Regions from separate parts of the Lysinibacillus sp. NPDC093197 genome, predicted to be linked through region 2. Evidence: riboswitches for the same ligand, from Rfam matches in the RefSeq annotation. Region 2 holds a riboswitch; the other holds the start of a gene.
The links. Region 2 has a riboswitch for cobalamin ahead of ACIP9G_RS22010 (FecCD family ABC transporter permease). Riboswitches for the same ligand answer to the same signal wherever they lie in the genome.

Region 1: linked by a shared signal. The riboswitch ahead of ACIP9G_RS08890 (glutaredoxin family protein) and the one ahead of ACIP9G_RS22010 (FecCD family ABC transporter permease) in region 2 are both predicted to bind cobalamin.

What each region holds. Positions count from the first base shown of each region.
Region 1 is NZ_JBIVOH010000002.1:607,729-615,115, reverse strand. It holds gene ACIP9G_RS08905 (FecCD family ABC transporter permease) at 1-903, shown strand, start outside; gene ACIP9G_RS08900 (ABC transporter ATP-binding protein) at 890-1,678, shown strand; gene ACIP9G_RS08895 (ferrochelatase) at 1,768-2,676, shown strand; cobalamin riboswitch at 3,216-3,392, shown strand; gene ACIP9G_RS08890 (glutaredoxin family protein) at 3,512-3,736, shown strand; gene nrdI (class Ib ribonucleoside-diphosphate reductase assembly flavoprotein NrdI) at 3,733-4,092, shown strand; gene nrdE (class 1b ribonucleoside-diphosphate reductase subunit alpha) at 4,089-6,182, shown strand; gene nrdF (class 1b ribonucleoside-diphosphate reductase subunit beta) at 6,170-7,138, shown strand; gene dut (dUTP diphosphatase) at 7,150-7,387, shown strand, end outside.
Region 2 is NZ_JBIVOH010000013.1:42,179-49,565, reverse strand. It holds gene ACIP9G_RS22030 (S-layer homology domain-containing protein) at 1-634, opposite strand, end outside; gene ACIP9G_RS22025 (endonuclease Q family protein) at 748-1,917, opposite strand; gene ACIP9G_RS22020 (hypothetical protein) at 1,986-2,156, opposite strand; gene ACIP9G_RS22015 (heme ABC transporter ATP-binding protein) at 2,869-3,651, opposite strand; gene ACIP9G_RS22010 (FecCD family ABC transporter permease) at 3,656-4,702, opposite strand; cobalamin riboswitch at 4,851-5,043, opposite strand; gene ACIP9G_RS22005 (YdhK family protein) at 5,221-5,802, shown strand; gene ACIP9G_RS22000 (response regulator transcription factor) at 5,840-6,523, opposite strand; gene ACIP9G_RS21995 (sensor histidine kinase) at 6,530-7,387, opposite strand, start outside.

The DNA.
Region 1 (7,387 bases), on a different contig from region 2:
TCGGTAAGTGAAGTGTTTAATGGAATTTTTAGTTCAGAAGATACGATGGCACGACGAATCGTGTGGGAAATCCGTATGCCCCGTATATTAACGGGTATAATTATAGGCGTTTGTTTGGCTATTGCAGGTTCGATTTTACAAGGTGTCATGCAAAATCCATTAGCTGACCCAGGGGTTATTGGAATTACTTCTGGCGCTGGAATTATGGCAGTGGCAGTAATGGTTGTTTTTCCTGGCTATATCATATACTTACCTATTGCAGCTTTTTTAGGTGCCTTTGTCGCCGCAATGATAGTGTATTCTTTATCGGTGAAAAAGGGTGGTACATCCCCAATGCGAATTATTTTAGTAGGGGTAGCCATTAATGCACTTTGTGGTGCAGGAACAAATGCACTTATGATTTTGTATAGCGATCGTGTACAATCTGTCCTGCCATGGTTGTCTGGTGGTTTGACTGGTGTTGGTTGGGTGCAGTTTAAAATGATTATTTACTATGTTCTTGTAGCAATTGTATTATCCTTTTATGCAATTAAACATATTCGTATTATGCGTCTAGGAGATGAAATGGCAAGCCTTTTAGGGCACAATGTTGAACGAAGTCGATTCTTTTTAATTGCATTAAGTACGCTATTAGCAGGAATAGCAGTAAGTGTTGCCGGATTAATTGGGTTTGTCGGTTTGGTTGTACCGCATATTTTACGACTAATTATCGGTGGAGATCATAAATATTTACTACCTACTTCAGCTTTAGCTGGTGGCTTACTTGTTGTTTTCGCTGATACAATTGCGAGAACAGTATTTGATCCTATTGAGTTTCCTGTTGGCATTTTACTAGCATTTATTGGTGGGCCGTATTTCCTTTATTTAATTCATAGAAAGGGGAATTCCATTGCTACGAACTGAGCACATTCAATATCAACATGAGTTCACCAAGTTCAAGTTAGATGATATTACCTTGAAGATCAATGAAGGAGAAGTTGTTAGTTTAATAGGTCCAAATGGCTCGGGGAAATCAACATTATTACGTGTGATTTCACGTCTTTTAAAACCAAATAGTGGTACAGTATTTTTAGATGAACGAAACATTCATGAAATGAAGTCGAAAGAAGTGGCTAAAACACTAACGATGCTCCCGCAAATGAATAGTCATCAATTAGATTTAACAGTGCGCGAGTTAGTAGAGTTTGGGCGTCATCCGCATAGCGGAGGGAAGACGGTCCTGTCAAAAGAGGATAAAGAAATTGTCGATTGGGCGATTGATGTAACTGGATTGAAAGACTTGCAAAATCGTGTTCTGCCTTCGATGTCTGGAGGTGAACGACAACGTGCTTGGATTGCAATGACTGTAGCGCAGCATCCTAAAGTGTTACTGCTAGATGAACCAACAACATATCTAGATATTGCACATCAATTAGAAGTGATGGAGCTTGTAAAAGAGTTAAATCATAAATACAATATGACCGTTATTATGGTGTTACATGATATTAACCAAGCTGCACAAAATAGTGAACGGCTGATTGTACTAAAGAAAGGAAAAATACATTACGACGATTCACCACATTGTGTATTATGTAAAGAAATGTTTCAAACAATTTTTGAAATTGATGCTGAAATTTATATGCAAGATGGAAATCCAATCTTTACCCCGGTAAAATTGTGCTCAAGTTCTTGCAAATGATGAAAGCTCATGTTTCGGGTAGAAATATGCAGCAACTACAACACCCATAAAAATTAACTTATTATAATGAAGAAAAGGAGATTTAAAATATGATTGGTATAATTTATTACGCTTATGGCGCACCGAAATCTTTAGACGATGTAACACCTTATTTTACACATATAATGAAAGGTAAAACACCACCACCACACGTGATTGAAAACGTTACGGCACAATTTAAAAAATTAGGCGGTGTTGATCCATTAGCAGCAAATACGGGGCGTATTGCTAAAGGGCTGGAACATTCTTTACAGAATCGCTTAACACAGCCTGTAAAAGTATATAATGCATACAAACATACAGAACCTTATATTCCAGATGTTGTTGACACAATGCTTGAAGATGGTATTACAACCTTTATTACGCTACCTGTAAATCCGATTATGTCTACAGGTGCTGCAGCGTTTCATGATGAAGTTAGTACGTTATTAGCTTCTCATGACGTTAAGGTCATTCATGCGAAAAATTGGCATTTAAACGATGAATTACTTGCTGTATATAAAGATCGTGTTCAACGTGCATTTGAATGGATTCCAGTTGAAAAACGAGCACAGACGCATGTTTTATATACCGTCCATAGTCAACCAATTGATCCCGAAAAAAACGAAAACTATGTACGTCAGTTTTCCGAATTAGCCGAAGCCATTTCAAAAGCAGTTCAAATTGATAACTGGCATATTACATATCGAAGCGGTCATGGGAAAGGTGACTGGCTAGGTCCAAATGTAAAAGATAAAATTAATTCATTACAAGGCGAGGGTGCTCAAGGTATCGTCACTTGTGAGCTCCTTTCCCTTTCAGCGGATATTGAGTCTTATTTTGAAGTCGGATATGAATGTCATAGATTATGTGAGGAACTTCAAGTAGAATTTGCCAAATCGGAGTTTCCAGGTGATAGCTATGATACCATTCAAGCTTTAGCTGCCATTGTCGAGTCATTTATTCCAGCTCATAACTGAGCTAGTCGGTACCATTACGTGTAGTCATGCTTAAAACTTATATTGCCATCTGATGTCGAGATTTCATTGATGTCAGATGGCTATTTGTTTTTAATTAGAAAAGCAAACGAGTGCAAAACAACAAAGACAGGTTTGATCGCTACAAAATGATTAAAAATGAAATCGAACATACGGCAGGTTCATTTTAAAATCTTTTTTCTAAAAAGTAATAGGGCTTACGATAGTGGCTAAAATGGTTTAACAGATATAAACTTATATTAAGAAGTATATTAAATATAATCTTCAGTTTAATATAGGCTGCAGTAGGTAGCATAATAATTCCTTGAGATTCTATGAATAATCTCTATAAATCAAGCTATAATTCTTTGGAACTACTAACTATGTTGTTTATTATGCTTAACTAGCTAGTCGTTTTCATTTATTAACAGTTTGTTCTTCCTAAAGAATATAATGAAAAGTTACACTATAAAGAATTCACTTTTCTGGATTTACTTTTTACTTGAAGGATGGTACACTTAATTGTGTTCAATAACAATATATTGTGTTCGTTTTATGTAGGTACTACTATATGTAGTTTAATAGGGAAGTTCGGTATATCCGACGCTGTCCCCGCAACTGTTAAGCTGACGATGATTTAATCCACTGTGCGTTGGTATGGGAAGGATATCAGAGAATGAAGCAAAGCCAGGAGACCTGCCTATCATAAAACAAATCAACCTTTCTTCGGGGAATAAGAAATGGGGACGTGACTATTCTTTGGCTTTTTTACGTTTCTAACTTAGGCTGTCTCTCCCGAGAGATAGCCTTTTTATATTATGAAAAGAGGGAATTTAAAATGAAACTTTATACTAAAACTATATGCCCAAAATGTCTTTGGGTCAAATCGGAATTACAACGTGCAGGACTTGAGGCAGAAATTGTGAATATTGATCATGACGAACAAGCAAAACAAAAAATTATGGACGCAGGTTTTTTAAGTGTGCCTGTTCTTGAAGTAAATGACACATTTATAGGAGATGTCAAAGAAATTGTTTCTCAAATTGAGATGATTGCAATATGATCGTTTATGCCAGTCGTACAGGTAATGTGCGAAGTATTGTTACTAAATTAGATGGTGAGTCAATTGAAATTTATGATGGATTATTGTTGACTGAGCCCTATCTTTTAATTACATACACAGACGGCTTAGGTGATATTCCTGCAAAAGTAGCCCGCTTTTTAGAGCAAAACAAGGAATTTTGCAAGGGAGTAGCTGTTAGTGGTAATAGTAATTTTGGACATCATGTGTTTGGCGGAGCTGGTGAGAAAATTGCAGAAGCCTATAAGGTCCCGTTAGTATGTAAATTAGATTTACGGGGATATCAGGCTGATTATGAAGTAATACAAATGTTTTATGAAACGAGGGTGAAGGGATGAAAACATATTTAAAGCTTAATAATGAGGTGCTTAATCGCTATAGCACGACAGGTCAATTAGAGCTTGAAAAGGACCGTGAAGCAACACGCCGTTATTTTTTAGAATATGTAAATGTGCGTCTACGTTATTTTATTGATATTGAAGAAAAAATTCGCTATTTAGTCGATGAGGGTTACTATGAGAAACAATTTATCGACATGTATGATATAGATTTTATTAAACATCTATACAAAAAAGCATACGATTACAATTTCCGTTTCCCTTCATTTATGAGTGCGAGTAAATTTTATGATAGCTACGCAATGAAAAGTCGTGACGGAGAAGAAATTTTAGAAAAATATGAAGATCGTATTGTTATCATCGCTTTATATTTAGCACAAGGGAACACTGTGTTAGCAGAACGTTCTGTTGAGGCAATGATGGAAGCGTACCAACCAGCAACGCCAACTGCATTAAACAGTGGGAAAAAAGCGCGTGGCGAATTAGTAAGCTGCTTTAAACTATCAATGGACGATTCAATGAATAGTATTGCTGAAAATATTGGTTATTGTTTGGAGCTATCTCGCCTTGGAGGTGGAGTGGGGGTAAACTTAACAGATTTACGTCCATTAGGTGATCCAATTAAAGAAATTTTAAATCGTGCAAGTGGTGTTATCCCAGTTGCTAAACTTTTAGAAAATTCTTTTAGCTATTCGAATCAGCTTGGACAACGAAACGGCTCTGGCGTTGTCTATCTAAATATTTTCCACGCAGATATAGAAAATTTTATTTCATCGAAAAAGCCAAATGCGGATGATAAAATCCGTCTAGCAACACTATCAACAGGTATTATTATTCCAAGTATTTTCTTTGAACTTATGAAACGTGATAAAGATATTGTGTTGTTTAGCCCATATGATATTTATAAAGAATATGGTAAACGGATGTCTGAAATCTCAATTACTGAGATGTATTACGAGTTACTAGATAACCCGAATATCCGTAAAATTAAACGCTTGAATGCTCGTCGACTTTATACAGAAGTGAAAAAAGCCCAATTTGAATCAGGCTATCCTTTCGAAATTTTTGATGATAATGTCAACGATGTACATCCACTTAAAAATATAGGCCGTGTAAAAATGTCAAACCTATGTACAGAAATTCTACAAGTACAAGAAACAAGTATAATTTCTGACCAAAATGAACCAAATGAATACGGGCTGGATGTATCGTGTAACCTAGGTTCAATTGATATTCATGCCGCAAGTAAAGTAAATGATTTTGGAACATTAGTTGATACGGCAATGCATTTATTAACGAATGTGTCGCAAATGACGAACATCACGAATGTACCGCCTGTAGCTAAAGCAAATAAACTAATGCATTCGGTAGGGCTTGGTTGTATGAATTTACATGGCCATCTTGTTACAGAAGGAATCATGTATGGTTCAAAGGATTCGATTGATTTTATGGACAGCTTTATGGAAGCAATGAACTATTATTCACTTAAATCATCTATGGAGATTGCTAAGGAAAGAGGCGAAACTTTCTACCGTTTTGAGGATAGTGATTATGCTTCAGGCGTTTATTTTGATCAATATGTAAACAAAATCGAAGTAGAGCTCTCACCTGTTGTATTAAAAGCACTAGGAAATATTCCAATTGTGACATCAAAAATGTGGGAAACATTAAAACAGGATGTCATGCAATATGGTTTATTCCATTCTTATCGTCTAGCTATTGCACCAACTGGTAGTATTTCATACATTCGTAGCTGTACAGCTTCGATTGCACCAAGTACTGAGCGCGTAGAGGTACGTGATTATGCGGATAGTCGAACAATTTATCCAATGCCACATTTAACAAATGATAACAGTCATTTATATGTTGAAGCATATGATGTGAATCCATATGATTTAATCGATTTATATGCAGCATCTCAAAAACATGTAGACCAAGGTATTTCGATGACGCTGTATGTAACTGATAACTGGACAACGGAACAGTTGGCTAAAATTTATATTTATGCTTGGGTAAAAGGAATTAAATCTGTTTATTATGTCCGTCAACGTTTGCAAAGCTTAGAGGAGTGTGTCGCATGTCAAATATAATTTACGAAGCGGTCAATTGGAATAAGTCAACGAGTGAACTAGCACAAGTATTTTGGGACCAACAATGGAAACAAATTTGGTTTCCAGAAGAAATTGCAGTAAGTAAGGATATCCAACAGTGGAAAAACTTCGAGCACCAAGATACGTATAAGAAAGTATTTGCAGGCTTAACATTACTTGATACAGTTCAAACAAATATTGGGATGAACCGTGTTGCTGCTTTTACAACAGATCTTCAAGAAAAGGCTGTTCTTACTGTATTTGATGCATTTGAAGCGATACATGCAAAATCTTACTCATATATATTCACAACGCTTTGTACAAATGAAGAAATTGACGCGCTATTTGAATGGGTAAAGAAAAATGAATATCTACAATATAAGGCTAATAAAATTGCAGATATTTATAATAGTATTGAAGAAGGGGATTCAGAAAGTTTGTGGAAAGCGATGTTCTCGTCCGTTATGCTAGAATCATTCCTTTTCTACTCTGGCTTCTTCTACCCATTATACTTAGGAGGGCAAGGCTTTCTTCGCAATAGTGCAGAAATTATTTCTCTTATTTTACGCGATGAATCCATCCACGGTGTGGCAGTAGGCTTCTTTGCTCAAAATTTATATAAGCAATTTTCTAAGGAAAAGCAAGAAGAGCTAACATTATGGGGTTATGAATTATTACTTGATTTATATCAAAATGAAATGAATTATACAGAGGATATTTATGCTGAAACAGGTTTATCGCCTGAAGTAAAAGCTTACGTTCGCTATAATGCTAATAAAGCGTTAATGAATGTTGGATTTGACCCAATGTTCCCGGAAGAAGAAGTTAATCCTATCGTTATGAATGGTATTCGCAATGAAGGTTCAACATATGACTTCTTTTCACAAAAGGGTTCTACTTACGCAAAAGCAAAAGTAGCGCCAATTACAGATGACACATTTAAATTTAATCGTTAAGGATGAAAATAATGAACTTAGACGTAAAAATCAAAAGAATTCATGCTGATGCATTGCTACCTTTGCAAGCAAATCCAGGTGATGCGGGAATGGATCTTTATTCAATTGAAGCAGTCGAAATTCCTTCGGGAGAAGCAAGATTAATAAATACAGGCTTACAAATTGAATTACCAAAAGGAACAGAAGCACAAGTTCGTCCAAGAAGTGGACTAGCATTAAAACATAGTGTAACTGTTCTCAATAGTCCAG
Region 2 (7,387 bases):
CATTCATAACACCTAATAGCATTTTAAATTGTGTCTGCAGCTCTTCGCTATAATATGGGAAAGAATTATAGTAGCCCATAACATAAATTTGCACTTGCGGATTCAGCTTTTTAATTTCCGCTAAAATGGCAGCTATATTACTTATCGCTTCTTGCGATGTTTTTAAAATGGCCGCAGTATCTATACCAGTTGCTGTCGCTTCTTTTAAAATAGGCAATAAATCATTCGCACCAGCAGTTAACGTAACTAGCTCCGCTTCCTGAATCGACGCTCTAAGCTTTGCACGATCATTTGTATAACCAAACCCAGTCACAGGTTTTTCTACATCACCTTGTAAGTCTGCCAACACATTTTTCGTTGTATAGCCTGAATAGGCAAAGCCTTTATTATAAGATGTTAACAAACCTGCTTGTTGCAATGCCTGTGCAACAAAATCTGTATAACCAAGACCTATTGCTCCAACCTCATTCATGCCATGTGCCAATGAATCACCTAGCGCCACATAATCAGCTTGTACGACCCAGCTTGGCGCAATGTCATCTTGCTTATTCTCTGCATTTGCTCCTACAGGGACTATTAACTGTAAAGCTAGAACACTAGCAGCTAAAAAACGAAATTTCTTTGAAAATTGCATATTCCCACTCCTCCTGCACATCTAATAATTTCTAGTTTACTAGATTGAGGATAAAAATGGGAACATTAATAGTAAATACCTAAAATCGCCCTATATTCACTTAAAGATTTACCCTATTCAGACTGGACCTTTCCGTAGACGCCTCCTCCACCAACTGCAATATTTAATTGTCCTGTTCTAGCTAAATCAATCATCTTTGCTATTTTAAGTGGCACAATTTCTGCAAGTTGCTCGGTTGTAATACGATGTAAAATTGTCATTTCAGTTCCAAATGCGTGAAGTAATCTTTCCATCATTTTCGGACCTAAACCTGGTATAAAATCAAGTGGTACTTGATGAATATACGGTGGTCTCTCACGTTCAGCACTATTCAAATCAGATAGTTCCATAATTCGAGTCGCAACGCCTTTCACGATTTGTGAACTTCCACACGACCTGCAAATTGTATCCCCATCGTTTAACTGCTTACCACATTTAGCGCATACTGTTTGATGGTATTTGCCAAGCAATGGGTTTAACCCATAATTAGCTATTACGCCTCGCCCATCCTGTTCATGGAGTGCCATCTTTAATTCGGTAAAATTAGCTGCCTTTAATCGTAGTATTTGATATTCACGTGCAATTTTGCCAAGCGAATGAGCATCCGAATTAGTCACAAATGTATACCGCTGAATTTCCCGTATATTTTTTACCATATTGGTATCAGAGCTTAAACCAAGTTCTATAGCATCTATAAGCTGTGGATCAAACACTTCAGTTAAACTGTGGTGAACGCCTCTTCCAAATAAACTTTTAAATGGTGTAAAAACATGCGCTGGAATAAAAAGACCCCCTAATTCTCGAACTTTTTGTTGCAGCGCTTGTCCATCACAATAAATACGCTGTGAACTTAAATGAATGTTTTTCATAAAGCCTCTCATCCAATTCGAAAAATCCTCCATCACTACGATAGTAGGAAAATAAGCTAGCACATGAATTGGGCCATGACAGTTGCTATCATAAATCTCAATTTCCGAGCCTGGAATAAGCGTAGTTTCTTGAAACCGAAGGCCCCCTTCCGATAACTCTTCTAGTTCACCGCGTTTTATCATCATCTCCATCTCAGCAAGTACTTCTGGCGAGTGACAATCAATTATGCCGATTATATCAAGCCCTTTTTTTGCACTAGCCATCTCTAAAATTCGCGATAATGTTAAAGTTTTACTTCCCGTAATCTTCACTGCTCGCCCACTCATTGTTCGTCCAATGTGAATATGTAAATCCGTATAATAGTCCTGAAACATGTATACAGCTCCTTTTGTTCGATTATAAAATGAAAAAACCTTACATTGCTGCAAGGCGTTTTCATTATTTAAGATGGATGGTTTTGATTTGTACTATTATCAGTGTCGTATGAACCTGAACCTTGATTTGGTGTTGCCGCTGCATCATAAGCAACTAAAGTAACACCAATTTTCTTTTCTAGCTCATTAATTTTTTCAAGCTGTGTGTGATCTAATTGTGCAAATTTAATCTCTTCCATATTCGTCACGCATCCTTTCAAAAGTAACGTTCCCCGAATATCTCACAACTATACAAAAATTAAACCGCAAAAATCTTCTGAATTGTTTTGGTGACTTTGTTTTGGTGACCGGCATTAGCATAGACCCTAACAAAAGCATCAGACTTCCTATATCATAAAAATCCACTTCGCTTTCCGGCGGGCACATTGTAAGCCGCAACCGTCGCTGCGCGCCGCTTGTTGCGTCTTACGTTACGTGCGTTCCCGCAGGAGTGTGCGTGGATTTTTACTTGGTTAACCATAAAATTCAATACTTACACAGTAAATTATTTGTGTGACTGGTGCTCCGCATATACACCTAACAAAAGCATCAGACTTCCTATATCGCAAAAATCCACTTCGCTTTCCGCGGGCACATTGTAAGCCGCAACCGTCGCTGCGCGCCGCTTGTTGCGTCTTACGTTACGTGCGTTCCCGCAGGAGTCTACGTGGATTTTTACTTGGTTAACCATAAAATTCAATACTTACACAGTAAATTATTTGTGTGACTGGTGCTCCGCATATACACCTAACAAAAGCTTCAGACTTCCTATATCGCAAAAATCCACTTCGCTTTCCGGCGGGCACATTGTAAGCCGCAGGAGTGTGCGTGGATTTTTACTTGGTTATTTATAAATACCCTACTTGCAATGCTTTATGCAAATTGTATCAGAATTGTTTGAGTGACTGGCACTTATGTAGTTTTTGTGAATTGTTCAGATACATATGTTAAATACGGTTTGCCTGTCAGTGGATGTGTTTGAATATCGGCGTATACTCCAAAAACATCACGAAGCAGTTTAGGCGTTAACACTTCTTCTGGTGTGCCGTAATGAACAATACTACCTTGTTGTAAAACATAAATTTGATCACAGTACATAGCAGCCATATTCAAATCATGTAAGGCAGCGACAACAGTCAAATGCAATGTTTGAATTAAGTCCATTAATTGTAATTGATGCTGAATGTCTAAATGATTAGTAGGCTCATCTAAAATAAGCACTTGCGCCTGTTGTGCTAGTGCACGTGCAACCATCACTCTCTTTTTTTCTCCTCCAGAAAGGGAACTAAAGCTGCGCGTTTCTAAATGGGCAATACCCGTTTGAGACAATGCCTCTTTCACTATTTTAAAGTCTTCCTTATCGTCCATTTCAAAAAGCTTCTTATGTGGCGTTCTTCCCATGCTCACTAAATCTTTCACTTTAAAATCGAATAAAACAGGTGTCTCCTGACTAACAACGGCTAAATTTTTTGCAATCGCTCTACTTGATTGCTGAAAAATATCTTCCTCATTCAATAATACCGTTCCACTTTCTGGCTTTAATAACCGATACATATTTTTCAATAGTGTCGACTTCCCACTACCATTAGGACCAATTAAACCGACAAATTGCTTTTCCTTTATTTGAATGCTTACTTCTTTTAATATGCGCTGATCATGAATGGAGAATGATACATGCTTCGCCTCTAATGTCATACCTTTAATCTCCTTCACCAAATGAATAATTGTTACGGCGTAGTAGCCAAATGAAAAATGGACCGCCACAAAAGGCAGTAATGATTCCAATTGGCATTTCTTCTGGAGCTATTATCACGCGGGCAATCGCATCTGCCCAAACTAAGAAAATCCCTCCTAATAATGCGCTAATTGGGATAACATATTTATAATTAGACCCTACTATTAATCGCACGATATGTGGAATTATTAAACCAACAAACCCAATGGAGCCACTTACTGCAACGAGCACACCTGTTAGTAATGATACGAGTAGTATCAATTGAATTCGAAATTGTTGAAGATTAACACCTAATGTGACCGCCGCTTCTTCCCCAAGTAGTAATAAATTTAAATTTCGATAATGTAGCCATAACAAACCAAAAACGATGAAAAAGATAATAGCTGGAATGAATAAATTACTCCATTTTGCGCCCGCAAGACTTCCAAGCATCCAATACATAACGGCTTTTATACCGCCCTCTTCCTTAGACATCATTAACATAAAATTTGAAGTAGCAGATAATATAAACGATACAGCCATTCCTGCTAGCAACAAACGGAAAATAGAAATACGTCCCCCTACACGTGACAAGAAAAATACCAACACAATTGCTATAAAGGAGCCTAGAAAAGCAGCTACTGAAAGGGCGTACATACCTAAAAATGAAAAAGCGCCTAAAATGATGACAGCCGTGGCACCAACTGTCGCACCTGAAGAAATACCTAAAATATATGGATCTGCAATAGAATTACGGACAAGTGCTTGCACAGCTGCTCCAGCAATAGCTAAACCTGCTCCAACAATGGCTGCAAGCATGACACGTGGGACACGTATTTGCCATATAATAATTTCTTGTGAGCGGCTCCAATCAGGCACTATCGTATTTGAGAAAATAGGAATTTTCGAGAAAATAACCTTCCATACATGTAGCGGTGTAATTGACACTGAGCCAATCATAATAGCAACCGTCATTGAAGCTAACAGTACTAAAAGAAGGGTCAATGAAAATAGCATAAATTTTTTATTCATTTGCTTATTAACTCCTTATCAATCTTGATAAATACGAAGCAATAAAAAAGGGTATTCTACGCACGAATGCATAGAAATACCCTAGGTTAAACAAAGTTGGAGAAGTATCCATCAATTGTCCGTAATTGCTTGCATCCTCGTGGGCATTACAGGTATGAACTAATTGGCAGGTCTCCTGGCTTCGATTCAACGTTACTATGATTGCCTTCCCATTCTAAAAACAGTGGCTACTACATCATAGAACTCCTCGTTACAGTTGCGGGACAGCGTCGGACTTACACCGACTTCCCTTTTAAGTGGCACTTGTTAACAAGCGTCACACCATTAGTTTCTGAAATTTTAAAATTATGACGATTCTATCATACATAATTATCGTAGTCTATAGCTTCTTTCATCTAGGAATCAATCTTTCCTCTTTTCAACTTCATACAAATGGATTTTGCACAAAACCTAATCCATAATTTCTGCACATTTACTTGTTACATTAAAGACAAATAAATAGTAAGGAGGAAATTCATATGGTATTAAAAAGAAATTTTTTCCTAGGCTTTATAGCAGCAATGGCTTTACTAATATTATCAGCTTGCTCTGACGATGCAGCGAAGACGGACTCTGCTAATGGTGACGCAATGGACCATAGTGCAGAAACAGGCCATGGAGAAGAGATGAATCATTCAAGCTCGGGTGAAGTTCCATCCACTTTAAAAACTGCTAAAAACCCTAAATTCCCTGTAGGCAGTACTGCTATTATTAAGGAAGGACATATGTCTGGGATGGCAGGCGCCGAAGCAACGATTGTTGGGGCATATGATACAACTGCCTATATTATCTCCTATGAACCGACTACTGGTGGAAAGAAAATAGAAAATCATAAATGGGTAATACATGAGGAATTAATAGATCCAGGTGTTGCCCCATTGTCTCCAGGCACTGAAGTCAAAACAGATGCTGCACATATGAAAGGCATGGAAAATGCTACTGTTCGCATTGATGACGCAGTACAAACGACCGTTTATATGATTGATTTTCCATTAACAACTACTGGTGAAGAAATGAAAAATCATAAATGGGTTACAGATAGTGAACTAACGTCAAAATAAAAACGAAACACCCTCTGTCATCAGAGGGTGTTTGTAATTACTTTTTGTCAGCAAGCTTATGCCATTTATAGCCGATTCCCCACACTGTCTGTAAGTAATCATCAACAGGAAAGCCACTTTTCCTTAGTTTTTCCCGTAAATTGCGGACATGCGAATCAATTGTTCGGTCTTCAATAGTACCGTTATATCCCCAAACTGTATTAATTAAATGCTCTCTTGAGAAAACTTTATTTTGATATTCAAGAAACAGCGCTAACATCGAAAATTCTTTCGGCGTTAAAAGAATAGCTTCTTGTTGAAAAGACAATTCAATAGATTCTTTATTTAATCGTAGCCCTTCAAAAAAAATGAAAGTTTCTTCAGTTTTTGTTCTTCTTAATACAGCATGTATGCGTGCTACTAACTCTTCCTCGTCAAAAGGCTTTAAAATGTAGTCGTCTGCTCCTAAATTTAAGCCTTTTATAATATCAGCCTGTTCCGCTTTTGCTGTTAGCATAATGACAGGTACATCCCAAAACTTCCTTATTTCCTGACAAGCTTGCCAACCATCCATATCTGGCATCATAATATCTAACAGCACTAAATCTACATGATTTTCTTCTAAATAGTCTAAAGCATCTCTAACCGATGACATCGCTATGCAATGAAAAGAAGGCTCTAAATAAAGCGTTAGTAACTCCAGCATCCTTGGTTCATCGTCAATTAATAATAATGTTTTCATTTGTTCCTACCCCTTAAATAATAATTCAAAAGTAGTCCCTTTGTTTTCCTCACTAACAACGGTTACTTCCCCTCCGTGTGCATGGACAAGCTCTCTAACAATAGCAAGACCTAATCCCATACCTCCATGTGCACGTGCACGAGATTTTTCAACCCTATAAAAACGTTCAAAAATATAAGGTAATTCCTTCTTCGGAATCCCCTTTCCAGTATCTTTAACAATGATTTTTATTAAGTTATTTTGCCTTTTTACTATAAAGAAAGTAGAATCTCCTAAGGAACAATAAGTTAATGCATTATTTAACAGATTCAAAATAATTTGCTCTAGCCTTACTGAATCGGCCATTAATGTTAATCCCTTTTCACATTGAACAAACAAGTGTATCTCTTTTTCCTGAAAAGCAGGTCTTAGCTTTACTTCGATACTTGCCACTAATTCATCCAATTGAAGACGTTCTTTGTTAATTACAAATGCGTTTTCATCCATTTTTGCTAAATCAAATAAGTCTTTAATTAACGTTGAGAGCCGATTCATTTCTTCAATAATAATACCTAAATATTTTTGGCGATCCTGCTCCGTTAAATCTCGCTTGTAAAGAATATCTGAATAGCCTTTTATAAAGGTAATAGGTGTTCTTAGCTCATGCGCAATACTTGCTAAAAACTCCTTTCTTTCCTCTTTTAAATGATTTAAATCATCGGATAACTGTTGTATGGCATTCGCAAGATCGCTTAATTCATCTTTGCCATTAGTCGAAAGGGCGACAGTAAAATCTCCTTTATTCATTTTCAATGCCGCTTCCTTCATAGCCATTAATGGTTGGGCTAATTTTCGAGATAACACAATAATGACGGCGATCGTCAC